DNA from 2 places in the Amycolatopsis sp. lyj-346 genome. Region 1 is predicted to be linked to the other one. Evidence: riboswitches for the same ligand, from Rfam matches in the RefSeq annotation. Region 1 holds a riboswitch; the other holds the start of a gene.
What was found. Region 1 has a riboswitch for glycine ahead of gcvP (aminomethyl-transferring glycine dehydrogenase). Riboswitches for the same ligand answer to the same signal wherever they lie in the genome.
Positions count from the first base shown of each region.

Region 1 (7,029 bases):
TCCGTGAACTCCGGACCCATCCGCACCCGCGTCTTGATCCACGACGGCTTCTTCTCGATCGGCGTCTCACTGTTGCGAACCTCGAGACGCAACAGCTTCCGGCCCTCGGGCTGGGCGCTCATCGGGAAAGGTCCGCGTACAGCGGGTGCTTCTTCGCCAGCGTCTCGACGCGGTCGCGGAGCTTGGCCCGCACGGCGTCGTCGAAGTCCGGCTTGAGGGCCTCGGCGATGACGTCGGCGACCTCGGTGAAGTCTTCGGTCCGGAAGCCGCGGGTGGCCAGCGCCGGCGTGCCGATCCGCAGGCCGGAGGTGATCATCGGCGGGCGCGGGTCGAACGGGACGGCGTTGCGGTTGACCGTGATGCCGACCTCGTGCAGCCGGTCCTCGGCCTGCTGCCCGTCCAAGGCGGACTGGACCAGGTCGACCAGCACCAGGTGGACGTCGGTGCCGCCGGTGAGCACCCGCACCCCCGCGGCGGCGCAGTCGTCCTGCGACAGCCGCGAAGCCAGGATGCGCGAGCCTTCGAGGGTGCGCTGCTGACGCTCCTTGAACTCCTCGCTCGCGGCGATCTTCAGCGCGACGGCCTTGGCCGCGATGACGTGTTCCAGGGGCCCGCCCTGCTGGCCGGGGAACACCGCCGAGTTGATCTTCTTCGCCAGCTCCTCGCGGCACAGGATCAGCCCGCCGCGCGGGCCGCCGAGGGTCTTGTGGGTGGTCGTGGTGACGATGTCGGCGTGCGGCACCGGCGACGGGTGCAGCCCGGCCGCGACCAGCCCGGCGAAGTGCGCCATGTCCACCATGAGACGAGCGTCGACGAGGTCGGCGATGCGGCGGAACTCGGCGAAGTCGAGCTGACGCGGGTACGCCGACCAGCCGGCGATGATGAGCTTCGGCTTGTGCTCCACCGCGAGGCGCTCGATCTCGGCGAGGTCGACGATCCCGGTCTCTTTGTCGACGTGGTAGGCGACGACGTTGTAGAGCTTGCCCGAGAAGTTGATCTTCATCCCGTGCGTCAGGTGGCCGCCGTGCGCCAGGTCGAGGCCGAGGATGGTGTCGCCCGGCTTGAGCACGGCGAACATCGCGGCCGCGTTGGCCTGCGCACCCGAGTGCGGCTGGACGTTGGCGTGCTCGGCGCCGAACAGGGCCTTGGCGCGGTCGATGGCGAGCTGCTCGACGACGTCGACGTGCTCGCAGCCGCCGTAGTAGCGGCGGCCCGGGTAGCCCTCGGCGTACTTGTTGGTCAGCACCGAACCCTGCGCTTCGAGCACGCCCACCGGGGCGAAGTTCTCGGAGGCGATCATCTCCAGGGTCGACTGCTGGCGGGTCAGCTCGTCCGCGACGGCCGCGGCGACCTCGGGGTCGACGTCGGCGAGGTGGGCGTCGAAAGTCGTCATCAGTTCTCCTGGGTGAGCGCGGCGTACGCGGCGGCGTCGAGCAGGTCCGGCACGTCCCCGGTCAGACGCACCTTCAGCAGCCATCCTTCGGTGTACGGGTCGGAGTTGATGACCTCGGGGGTGTCCGATGTGGTGCCGTTCACCTCGACGACCTCGCCGGAGACCGGCGCGTACAGCTCGCTGACCGACTTGGTCGACTCGACCTCGCCGAACACCTCGCCCGCGGTGATGGCCGACCCGGCCTCGGGCAGCTGGACGAACACGATGTCACCGAGCGACTCGGCGGCGAAGGCGGTGATGCCGACGGTGGCGACGTCGCCGTCCAGGCTCAGCCACTCGTGTTCCTTGGTGTACTGCAGGTTCTCGGGGATGCTCACAGGGAAAAGTCCTTACGCGCGGGAGTAGAAGGGCAGGGCGACGACCTCGACGGGTTCGATCCTGCCCCGGATGTCGACGGAAAGTTCGGTGCCGGGCTCGGCGTACGCCCGATCGACGTACGCCATGGCGATCGGGTAACCCAGCGTCGGCGACAACGCGCCACTGGTGACTTCGCCGATTTCGGTGTCGCCGGCCAGGAGCCGGTAGCCGTGGCGCGGGGCCCGGCGGCCGGCGCCTTTCAGCCCGACCCGCACGCGCGGGACGTCGGCCTTGGACCGCTCTTCGAGGGCGGCGCGGCCGACGAAGTCACCCGGTTTCTCGAACTTGACGACCCGCCCGAGCCCGGCCTCGAACGGGCTCTGCCCGACGGTGAGTTCGTTGCCGTACAGCGGCATCCCGGCTTCGAGCCGCAGCGTGTCGCGGCAGGCGAGGCCCGCCGGGACCAGGCCGTGCGGCTCGCCGGCGTCCATCAGCAGGCGCCACAACGCGGGTGCCTCGTCCGCGTCGACGAACAGCTCGAAGCCGTCCTCGCCGGTGTAGCCGGTGCGGGCGAGCAGGACGTCGTGGCCCTTCACCGACGCCGGGACGCCGGCGTAGTACTTGAGGGCGGCCAGGTCGGCGCCGGTCACGGCGCCGAGGATCGCCGCGGCGTTCGGGCCCTGGACGGCGATCAGCGCGGTCGTCTCCGACCGGTCGTCCACCACCGCGTCGAAGCCCGCGACCCGCTCGTCCAGTGCGTCGGCGACGACCTTCGCGTTGCCCGCGTTCGCGACGACCAGGTAGTGCTCGTCGGCCAGCCGGTAGACGACGAGGTCGTCCAGCACGCCGCCTTCGGCGTTGCAGATCATCGTGTACCGCGCCCGGCCCGGCTTGACCCCGGTGAGGTTGCCGACCAGCGCGTAGTCCAGGACGTCGGCCGCCTGCTTGCCGGTGACGTGGATTTCGGCCATGTGCGAGAGGTCGAACAGCCCGGCCGCCTCGCGGACGGCCTTGTGCTCGGCCAGCTCGCTGGCGTAGCGGACCGGCATCGACCAGCCGGCAAAGTCGGTGAACAGCGCACCGAGTCCCTTGTGGACTCCGTGGAGGGAGGTCTCTTTCGACGCTGTGTGATTCAAGACGGGATCAGCCTTCGTAAGCGTTGAGGGGCGGGCAGGAACACACGAGGTTGCGGTCACCGCGGGCGCCGTCGATGCGCCGCACCGGCGGCCAGTACTTGTTCTTCCGCGACACCCCGGCCGGGTAGACGGCCAGCTCACGGCTGTACGGCTTGTCCCACTCCCCGACCAGCGTCTCGGCGGTGTGCGGCGCCCCGCGCAGCGGCGACTCCTCCGCACTCCATTTGCCGTTCGCGACCTCGTCGATCTCGGCGCGGATGGCGATCATCGCGTCGCAGAACCGGTCGATCTCGCCCAGGTCCTCGGACTCGGTCGGCTCGACCATCAGCGTGCCCGCGACCGGGAAGGACATCGTCGGCGCGTGGAAGCCGTAGTCGATGAGCCGCTTGGCGACGTCGTCGACCGTCACGCCGGTCTCCTTGGTGAGCTGCCGCAGGTCGAGGATGCACTCGTGCGCGACCAGGCCGTCCTGGCCGGTGTAGAGCACCGGGTAGTGCGGCCCCAGGCGGGAAGCGACGTAGTTCGCGGCCAGCACGGCGACCTCGGTGGCCGCGGTCAGGCCGGGCGCGCCCATCATCCGGACGTAGGCCCAGGAGATCGGCAGGATCGACGCCGAGCCGTAGGGCGCGCCGCTGATCGGGCCGACGCCGGTCTCCGGGCCGGCGGCGTCGAGCAGCGGGTGGTTCGGCAGGTACGGCGCGAGGTGCGCGCGCACCGCGACCGGGCCGACGCCCGGGCCGCCACCGCCGTGCGGGATGCAGAAGGTCTTGTGCAGGTTGAGGTGCGAGACGTCGCCGCCGAACTCGCCCGGCTTGGCCAGGCCGAGCAGGGCGTTGAGGTTCGCGCCGTCGACGTACACCTGGCCGCCGCCGTCGTGGACGATCTTGGCCAGCTCGTCGATGTCGTGCTCGTACACGCCGTGGGTCGACGGGTAGGTCACCATGATCGCGGCGAGCGTGTCCTTGTGGGTGTCCACCTTGGACCGCAGGTCGGCCAGGTCGACGTTGCCCTCGTCGGTGCACTTGACCACCACGACGCGCATCCCGGCGAGCACCGCGGACGCGGCGTTGGTGCCGTGCGCGGACGACGGGATCAGGCAGACGTCCCGGGCTTCGTCGCCGTTCGCGCGGTGGTACGCGCGGATCGCGAGGAGGCCGGCGAGTTCGCCCTGGCTGCCCGCGTTCGGCTGGAGCGACACCTTGTCGTAGCCGGTGACCTCGGCCAGCCACTCGGCCAGCTGCGCCACGAGGACGTGGTAGCCCTCGGCGTCCCCGGCCGGGGCGAACGGGTGGATGCCGGCGAACTCGCGCCAGCTGATCGGCTCCATCTCGGCGGTGGCGTTGAGCTTCATCGTGCAGGAGCCGAGCGGGATCATGCCGCGGTCGAGCGCGTAGTCCTGGTCGGACAGCCGGCGCAGGTAGCGCAGCATCGCCGTCTCGGAGCGGTGCGTGCCGAAGACCTCGTGGCCCATGAAGCCGCTCTCGCGGGCCAGGCCGTTGGGGAGCGCGACGCCGTCCTGGACGTCTTCTCCGACCCCGAAGGCCTTGAGGACCTCCGCGGTGATCGCGGGGGTGCTGACCTCGTCGAAGGCGACGCGGACGTGGTCGGCGCCGACGTGACCGAGGTTGATGCCGGCCGCACGGGCGGCGGCGTGGACTTCGGCGGCCTGGCCGGGGACGCGCGCGACGACCGTGTCGAAGAAGGACTCGTGCACCACCTCGACGCCGGTCTTGCGGAGAGCGTCCGCGAAGCCCGCGGCCAGGCCGTGGACCCGCCGGGCGATCCGCTTGAGGCCGTCCGGACCGTGGTAGACCGCGTACATCGCGGCGAGCACGGCCGGCAGGACCTGCGCGGTGCAGATGTTGGACGTCGCCTTCTCGCGGCGGATGTGCTGCTCACGCGTCTGCAGCGCGAGCCGGTAGGCCGGGTTGCCGTCGGCGTCGACCGAGACGCCGACCAGGCGCCCGGGCAGCGAGCGCTCGAGGCCCGCGCGGACGGACATGTACCCGGCGTGCGGGCCGCCGTAGCCGAGCGGGACGCCGAAGCGCTGGGTCGAGCCCGCGGCGACGTCGGCACCGAACTCGCCGGGCGAGGTGATCAGGGTGAGCGCGAGGAGGTCGGCGGCGACGGTGAACAGCGCACCCGCGGCCTTCGCCGACTCGGAAATCGCGTGGTAGAAGCCGCGGCCGCGCAGCACGCCGGAGGCGCCCGGGTACTGGACGACGACGCCGAAGAAGTCCTCGGGCAGGCCGGTCAGCAGGTCGCGGACCTCGACCTCGATGCCGAGGGCCTCGACGCGGGTGCGCACGACGGCGATGGTCTGCGGCAGGCACTCGGCGTCCAGCACGACCTTGTTCGACTTGGACTTCGACGCGCGGCGCATCAGCGTGACGGCTTCGGCGACGGCGGTCGACTCGTCCAGCAGCGACGCGTTCGCGGTGGCCAGGCCGGTCAGGTCGGCGACCATGGTCTGGAAGTTGAGGAGGGCTTCGAGGCGGCCCTGCGAGATCTCCGGCTGGTACGGCGTGTACGCGGTGTACCAGGCCGGGTTCTCCAGCACGTTGCGGCGGATGACGCCGGGGGTGACGGTGTCGGAGTAGCCGAGGCCGATCATCTGCGTCATCGGCCGGTTGCGCGCGGCGAGCGCGCGCAGCTCCGCGGTGGCTTCCTCTTCGGACGCGGCGGGCGGGAGCCGCAGGTCACGAGTGGCGCGGATGGCGCTCGGCACGGCCGCGCCGACGAGGGCGTCCAGGCTGCCGTAGCCGCACTCGGCCAGCATCTTGGCGGTTTCGGCCTCGGACGGGCCGATGTGGCGGGCGTCGAACTGCGTGGAAGTGATCGGGAGCTCCTTGGGCCGGGCACCGGACAGAACGGTGCGCTGGAACTCCCCCTCTGTCATGGCACCTGAGAGTTTCACCGCCTGTGCAGCGGCTTTCACCTTGGGTGAGGCGCGGGTGCGCCTGCTTTCCAGAGTGGCCTCGCGCGAAGCGGTAGCAGGTACCTGAGAGATTCCGGGGAGTTTGCTCCTTCGGTGCCCCACCGACTTCGTGAGGGCTCTCCCGCCTCGGCTCAACGGCCCGATCTGCAGTTGTGGCGGTTACGGTACCCGGCACTTCCCGCGGGCGTCTACGTCACCCGGCCAACACCACATCAGTCCTCGACCACCCCCCGAGCGCCCCAAGGTGGCCTTCGGTGCGTTGAACGCAACCAAGGCCACCTTGGGGCGCTCGGGTCACGGTGCGCCGGGGCCGCGGCGGACCACCGTCCCGGCCAGCGCGGGTGGGCGGCGGACCCGGCCCGACGGCAGGACCAGGCGTTTCAGCGGCCCGCCCAGTGGCACCGGCGGCAGGCCCGCGCCCAGCAGGACCTGCTCGACGATCTGCTCGGCGTGCCAGGCCACCGAGTCGTTGAGCCGGTCCAGGGACGGGCGGTCGCCGTCGAAGACGTCGGCGTCGTCCATGGTCACCTCGAAGTACGCGCACCCCGGTGGGACCGAGACCGCTTCCTCGATCGCGCGAGCGCCGTCCAGCGGGTCCGTGAACCCGGCTTCGAGCAGCGGCTCGCGGTAGATGCGGGCCGCCCGGGCACGCATGCGCGGCCCGTACCGGACGACCACCGGGAGCCGTCCGGTCAGGTCCGGCACGGCCAGGCCGTGCAGCAGCATGATCGGCGGTACCGAGTGCACCAGCCGCGGCGCGGGTTCGGCCAGCTCGCGGGCGGTGATCCGGACCCGGTCGGCCATCGCGTCCGGGAGGCCGAAGTAGCGGAAGTCGACGTTGCCGAACCCGAGCCCGTCGGCGACCAGCGACGCCAGCAGCTCGCCGTACCCCCAGATCGGCGACAGCACCACCACCGGCGGCGCGGCGACGACCGGCGACGGCGCGGGCGGGCGCGTCGCCTCCTGCTCGGGCACCTGGATCACCAGCCGGGGCGGCTCGTGCCAGTCGTGCACCTCGGCGACCCGCCAGTACAGCCCGAGCGGCTGCCACAGCTCGCCGAGGACGTCGTGCTCGATGATCCGGCGCACCTCGGCGTCGTCGTGGGGCAGGTCCCGCGGCGGCACGATCCCGACGTAGTGGTGGTAGGTGACGCGGACCTCGTCGCCGCGGGTGGCCGAGCGGATCCGCATCTCCCAGTCGATCG
Region 1 is NZ_JAJPWT010000009.1:295,289-302,317, reverse strand. It holds gene lipA (lipoyl synthase) at 1-122, opposite strand, end outside; gene glyA (serine hydroxymethyltransferase) at 119-1,393, opposite strand; gene gcvH (glycine cleavage system protein GcvH) at 1,393-1,770, opposite strand; gene gcvT (glycine cleavage system aminomethyltransferase GcvT) at 1,783-2,886, opposite strand; gene gcvP (aminomethyl-transferring glycine dehydrogenase) at 2,894-5,725, opposite strand; glycine riboswitch at 5,769-5,867, opposite strand; gene ACLJQE_RS26370 (helix-turn-helix domain-containing protein) at 6,119-7,029, opposite strand, start outside.

Region 2 (7,029 bases), on a different contig from region 1:
GGACCGGCGGCCAGATCTTCGGCGCGGACGTCCCCGCCGGGAACACCGCGGTTTCGCGGCTGTAGGGCCGGTTCCACTCGCCCGCGACGCACCGGGCGGTGTGCGGGGCCTGCCGCAGCGGTGAGTCCTCGAGCGGCCACTCCCCCGCCGCGACGCGGTCGATTTCGGCGCGGATCGCGATCATCGCCGCGCAGAAGCGGTCGAGTTCGGCGAGGTCTTCGCTTTCCGTCGGCTCCACCATCAGGGTGCCCGCGACCGGGAACGACATCGTGGGCGCGTGCAGCCCGTAGTCCGCCAGCCGTTTCGCGACATCGTCGACCGTGACGCCGGTGGCCTTGGTCAGCGGCCGCAGGTCGAGGATGCATTCGTGCGCGACGAGCCCTTCGTGGCCGGCGTACAGCACCGGGTAGTGGCCGCCGAGGCGGCGGGCGACGTAGTTCGCGTTGGCGACCGCGACGAGGGTTGCCCGGCGGAGGCCCTCGGCCCCCATCATCCGGACGTACGCCCACGAAATCGGCAGGATCGACGCGCTGCCCCACGGCGCCGCGCTGACCGGGCCGACACCGGTGGCCGGGCCGGCCGCCGGCTGCAGCGGGTGGTTCGGCAGGAACGGTGCCAGGTGCGCGCGGACCCCGATGGGGCCGACACCGGGTCCGCCGCCGCCGTGCGGGATGCAGAACGTCTTGTGCAGGTTGAGGTGCGAAACATCGGCACCGAAGCGGCCGTACTGAGCCACGCCGATCAGCGCGTTCAGGTTGGCGCCGTCGACGTACACCTGCCCGCCGGCATCGTGCACCGCCGCGCACACTTCGCCGACGGTGTCTTCGTAGACCCCGTGCGTCGAGGGGTAGGTGAGCATGATCGCGGCGAGGACGGCCCGGTGCTCGTCCACTGTGGACCGGAGGTGGGCCAGGTCGATGTTCCCGGCGTCGTCGCAGCGGACGACGACCACGCGCATGCCCGCCATCACCGCGCTCGCCGCGTTCGTGCCGTGCGCGCTGGCCGGGATCAGGCAGACGTCGCGCCCGTGCTCGCCGCGGGAGCGGTGGTAGGCGCGGATGGCGAGCAGGCCCGCGAACTCGCCCTGGCTGCCGGCGTTGGGTTGCAGGGAAACGGCGTCGTAGCCGGTGATCCGCGCGAGCCAGGCACTCAGGTCGGCGGCGACGTCCAGGAGCCCGGCGGCGTCTTCGGACGGCGCGAAGGGGTGCAGGCCGGCGAACTCCGGCCAGCTGACCGGCTCCATTTCGGCGGTGGCGTTGAGCTTCATGGTGCACGAGCCCAGCGGGATCATGCTGCGGTCGAGGGCGACGTCGGAGTCCGCCAGCCTGCGCAGGTAGCGCAGGTAGCGCAGCATCGCCGTTTCCGAGCGGTACGCGTGGAACACCGGGTGCGTGAGGTATTCGCCGGTGCGCCGCAGCGGGGCCGGGAGCGCGTCGGCGGTGTCCGCGTCCAGGCCGTCCACATCGGACACCGAGACGCCGAACGCCTTCCACACGCAGGAAAGCCGCTCACGGGTGGTCGTCTCGTCGCAGGCGATGCCGACGTGGTCGGCGTCGATCCGGCGCAGGGAGACGCCGAGGTCGCGGGCCGCCGTGACGACCGCGTCCGCCCGGCCGGGCACCGCCGCGGCGACGGTGTCGAAGAACTCGCCGTGCACGACCTCGACGCCGCCCTCGGCGAGGCCGGCGGCCAGCACGGTGGCCATCCGGTGCGCCCGCAGCGCGATCGCGCGCAGCCCCTCGGGCCCGTGGTACACCGCGTACATCGACGCCATCACCGCCAGCAGGACCTGGGCGGTGCAGATGTTCGACGTCGCCTTTTCCCGGCGGATGTGCTGTTCGCGCGTCTGCAGGGCCAGCCGGTACGCGGGGGCGCCGTCGGCGTCCTTCGAAACGCCGACCAGCCGGCCGGGCAGCTGCCGCTCCAGGCCCCGGCGCACCGCCAGGTACGCGGCGTGCGGGCCACCGAAGCCGAGCGGGACGCCGAACCGCTGCGTCGATCCGACGGCGACGTCGGCGCCGAGCTCGCCCGGCGGCCGCAGCAGGGTGAGGGCGAGCGGGTCGGCGGCGACGATCACGGCCGCACCGTGCTTCTTCGCCTCGCCGATGGTGAGGTCGAGCTCCCGGACCGCGCCGGACGCACCCGGGTAGGACAGGAGCACGCCGAAGAAGTCCCCGCCGAGCCCGAGCCCGGTCAGCCCTTGGGAGAGGTCCTCGACGACCAGTTCGATCCCGAGCGGCTCGGCCCGCGTCCGGAGGACGGCGAGGGTCTGCGGCAGGGTGTCTTCGTCGACGACGAAGCGGGGGGACGTCGCCCGCCCGGCCCGGCGCACGAGAGTCATCGCCTCGGCGGCCGCGGTGGCCTCGTCGAGCAGGGAGGCGTTGGCGACGGGAAGCCCGGTCAGGTCCGAGATCATGGTCTGGAAGTTGAGCAGTGCCTCGAGCCGCCCTTGGGAGATCTCGGGCTGGTAGGGCGTGTAGGCGGTGTACCAGGCCGGGTTCTCGAGCACGTTGCGCCGAATCACGGGCGGGGTGACGGTGTCGTGGTACCCGAGCCCGATCATGGCGGCGGCCGGCCGGTTCCGGGCGGCCAGCTCGCGAAGTTCGGCGAGGGCCTGCGCTTCGGAGGCGGCGGGTGGCAGTTCGAGCGGCCGGGCGGACTCCCGCAGTGACGACGGGACGGCCCGCTCGGCGAGTTCGTCGAGGGAAGCGACGCCGATGACGTCGAGGATGTGCCGCAGTTCGGCCGGGCCGGGCCCGATGTGCCGGTCGGCGAAGGGGAGACCCTGTTCCAGAGAGGCGAGTGACGGATCCACGATGGCCTCCTGGGGACAGCAGCGCCTACCAACCCGACTTTGGTTCGCGAGGTGACCACGGCGGGGGTCCGGGGGCGGAGCCCGCCGGGCGGGGTGTGGGGGTTGCACCCCCACAAGACACTCCGGAGGGTTCGGGCGAGCGACTGCCGCGAGCATAGCTCGCCCAAACCCGGAGGAGCCCTCCCCACTCTGTCCGTACCCATTTCTGGGCGCCTGAGAGTTTCGCCCGCGTGGTTGAACCGGGCTTGCACCGTCGGCGGGGCCATCAGGCTGTGTCCTGACGACCCGCTTTCCAGAGGCGTCTCGTCCGCGCGGTCCGGGGTGCCTGAGAGGTTCCGGGGAGGACTTGCTCCTTCGGCGCCGAGCTCAAGGTGTGGCTCGGACTCTCCCGCGCGGATTCGTCGACCGCACGGTGAACCTTACTCCGCCTGCCGCGGTGGTGATCAACCGGTCTTGCGGGCGTTGCGGCGCTGGGTGAGTTCGTCCGGTTCGTGCGTCTCGACGATGCCGCCGTCGGCGCGTTCGGCCGGGAACTCGTGGATGGTGCCGCTGATTTCCTGCATGGCGCCGCTGACGGCGATGCCGAAGACGCCTTGGCCGCCCTGGAGCAGATCGACGATCTCCTCCGGCGAGGTGCATTCGTACACCGTGGTGCCGTCGGAGAACAGCGTCACCCTGGCCAGGTCGCGGACGCCGCGGACACGCAGGTGGTCGACGGCGACGCGGATGTTCTGGAGCGAGACGCCGGTGTCCAGCAGCCGCTTGACGACCTTGAGGACCAGGATGTCCTTGAACGAGTACAGCCGCTGCGAGCCGGAGCCGTGCGCGGTGCGGATGCTGGGCGCGACCAGTTTGGTCCGGGCCCAGTAGTCGAGCTGACGGTAGGTGATCCCGGCGATCTGGCACGCCGCCGGACCCCGGTAACCCACCAGCTCGTCGGGCAGCGAGTTGTCGGGGAACAGTTCGCCCTGCTCACCAGCCGCGACCTCGACAGGCTGCTTCTCGGAACCAGCCTCGACCACGCAAGCCTCCCCTCGCCCGACCAGGCGGCCGGCGAATGACAGCCGGACGGTCCCAGGAGCGGGACCCGCCGGAGATCAACCGCCACGGTCCGGCCCCAGACCGTGAATCACACCGTGACGATTTACCTGCTTCGACGGTAAGCGCCAGGACAGGGCGGGTCAACGCGACGCGCGGCAAGCCTCAACGGTCGGCTGAGCCTTTGAGCCGTTCGCCGTACCCCCGCTCGTGGTCGTTCAAACACGGTGGACGTTTTTACTCAGCCGTGTTAATTTTTACTCATGCAAGTAAACACCGACCTCATGGCCGAAATGGGCCTCAGCGTCACCGAGGCCGCGCGCCGAGCGCAGATCATCGGCGCGACCATCGGCGTCCTCGCCGACCTCGGCTACCGCCGGAGCACCTTCGCCAAGATCAAGGAGCGGGCCGGGCTCAGCAGCACCCGGCTGATCTCCTACCACTTCACGAACAAGGCCGGCCTGATGCAGGCCGTGCTCAGCACGGTCGTCGAAACGAAGAACGAGTTCCTCGCCGAACGCACCGGCGGCGGCCTCGACCCGGCCGACCGACCCGGCTACCTGCGGGCGCACATCGAGACGTCCGTGGCGTTCCTGCGTGCCTACCCCGAGTGCGTCCGGGCACTGACCGAGCTCGCCGCCAACGCCGACGACGCCGACGGCTGGGTGATGACGAAGGTGCTGGTCGACGACATGCGCGTGCACGGATTGGCCCGCCAGCTGCGGCAGGGCCAGGCCGAGGGCGCGTTCGGCGAGTTCACGCCGGAGGTGATGGCGATGTCCATCGCGCAGGCCATCGACGGCGTGGCCGCGGCCTACGCGGCCGACCCGGCCCTGGACCTGGAGAAGTACGGGCGCGAACTGGCGGACGCGTTCGTCAAGGCGACGGCGCCTTGAGGGCCCGGTCGAGCCGCTCTTCGATGCGGGCCTTCGGGAACGCGCCGACGATCGTCTCGACCGGCTCCCCGCCCGAGAAGAGGATCATCGTCGGCAACGACATGACCTGGTAGGAGCGGGTGGTCTCGGGGTTCTCGTCGGCGTTGATCTTGCGGACGGCGAGCTCACCGTCCCGCTCGGCGGCCAGCTGCGCCAGCACCGGGCCGACCATCCGGCACGGGCCGCACCAGGTGGCCCAGAACTCGACCAGCACGGGAACGTCGCTGCCGAGGACCTCGGCGAAGGTCGCATCGCTGATGTCGAGAACTTCGGACATGGGTGGGCTCCTTCACGGACGGGGTGCTCCGGGGACGACACACGGATCGGGCGCCTGCCGGGCAAGCGCCCCGGCGAGCTTGGCGGCCAGTTCGGCGCGGATGCCACCGAGCCGGGCGAGGAGTGCGTCGGCTTCTTCGAGCTTGCGCCGGTACACCTCGATCGAACTCGCGCACGAATCGCCGGTCTCGTGGCCGCTGCGCAGGCAGTCGACGAACGGCCGGGTCTCTTCGAGGGTCAGGCCGACCGTCTGGAGGGTCAGGATCTCCTTGACCAGCTGGAGGTCGTCCTCGTCGTACTCGCGGTAGCCGTTGGCCGAGCGCCGGGCCTGCAGAAGGCCCTGGTCCTCGTAAAAACGCAGCGCACGGGTGGTGACACCCGTGCGCTGCGCCAGTTCTCCGATCCGCATGCCCTCGACGCTAGACGTTGACGTCCACGTCAAGGCAAGTTCTCAGATGTCCGCTCTCGCGGAAATCTCAGGTGTCGGCTCCGCGGAAGTCTTCCGGCGACACGGAGTCGAGGAACTCGCGGAACTTCTCGACCTCGTCCTCCTGCTCGTCCGGGATGATCAGGCCGGCTTCCTCCAGCACCGAATCCACGGCGTGGATGGGGACTCCGATCCGCAGGGCCAGCGCGACCGAGTCGCTCGGCCGGGCGGATACCCGGATGTCGCCGTCGAAGACGAGCTCCGCGAAGAACGTGCCCTCTTTCAGGTCGGTGATGACGACCTGCTCGAGCTCCCGGCCCAGCGCTCCGATGACCTCTTTGAGCAGGTCATGCGTGAGCGGGCGGGCGGGGCGGACCCCCTGTTGCTCCAAGGCGATGGCGGTGGCTTCGACCGAGCCGATCCAGATCGGCAGGTACCGTTCACCCTCGGTTTCCCGCAGCAACAAGATCGGCTGATTCGCGGGCAGCTCGACCCGCACACCGACGACGCGCATTTCGCTCATCGGGCTTCGCCTCCCTCCCGTGCACACGGGCTGCAGCGCTGAACCGGCTTCACGCCCATACTCCCGACGCTACCCGTCATCCGTGCGCTGTGCTCGCTGTCCGGACTCTCTCGGTTCGCCTGCCGCAAACCCGTGCCTTCACGGTACGGCATGCGGTGCCGAACATTCAGTCATTGACATGGGACCGCAAAGAGGATCTCACTGCCCCGTTATCGATCAACACCCGGCGACGCCGCGGATTCCGGCCTTGACGAGGAGCGTGTGCAGGGTCACGGACAGTGCCGCGAGCTCCCGCACCACTTCGTCGGCCCGGGACTTGGCCTCCGGGTCACGGTGCCGGTACACCGGCGTCACGATCTGCTCCAGCAGCCCGACCTCGCGGTCGGCCGCGGCGCGGAAGGCACGCAGGTGTCTCGGTTCGATCCCGAATTCGGTCATCGCCTTCACCGTCCGCGCGACCAGCACCGCGTCCGGGTCGAAGAACCCGGCGGTGCCGGGCCGGACCAGGCCGTACTGCTGCAGCTCGGCCAGCGCGGGCTCGTCGATGCCGGCCTGCGCCAGGAGCTCCTCGCGGGTCAGGCGCAGCTCCTTGCCCGCGACGAAGTCGTCCGCCACGGGCAGGCCGACGTTCTCCGCCGGCGCGTCGATCGGCACCAGCCGGCGCGGCGGGCGGGGCAGGGCCACGGCGGGCTCGGCACCCGAGTCCGCCGCGTCCAGCTGTTCCTTGATGACCTTCAACGGGAGGTAGTGATCCCGCTGGGCGGCCAGGACGAACCTCAGTCGCTCCACGTCCGCCGCGGCGAACTGCCGGTACCCCGAGGCCGTCCGGCCCGGTTGGACCAGGCCTTCCGCTTCGAGGAACCGGATCTTGGAGATGGTGACATCGGGGAAGTCGCCGCGCAGCTGCGCGAGTACCGCCCCGATGCTCAGTCCGTGGTTCTGTGGCCGCCCGGCCGCCGTCACTGCGCCCCCTGGCCCCCGTGCCCCGGGCCGGTCAGGAAGACCAGGCGGAACT
Region 2 is NZ_JAJPWT010000002.1:620,980-628,008, forward strand. It holds gene gcvP (aminomethyl-transferring glycine dehydrogenase) at 1-2,815, opposite strand, end outside; glycine riboswitch at 3,118-3,216, opposite strand; gene ACLJQE_RS09175 (MerR family transcriptional regulator) at 3,259-3,837, opposite strand; gene ACLJQE_RS09180 (TetR/AcrR family transcriptional regulator) at 4,117-4,749, shown strand; gene trxA (thioredoxin) at 4,730-5,065, opposite strand; gene ACLJQE_RS09190 (MerR family transcriptional regulator) at 5,078-5,473, opposite strand; gene ACLJQE_RS09195 (bifunctional nuclease family protein) at 5,541-6,014, opposite strand; gene ACLJQE_RS09200 (MerR family transcriptional regulator) at 6,231-6,977, opposite strand; gene garA (glycogen accumulation regulator GarA) at 6,974-7,029, opposite strand, start outside.
Region 2: another riboswitch for glycine. It lies ahead of gcvP (aminomethyl-transferring glycine dehydrogenase); the one in region 1 lies ahead of gcvP (aminomethyl-transferring glycine dehydrogenase).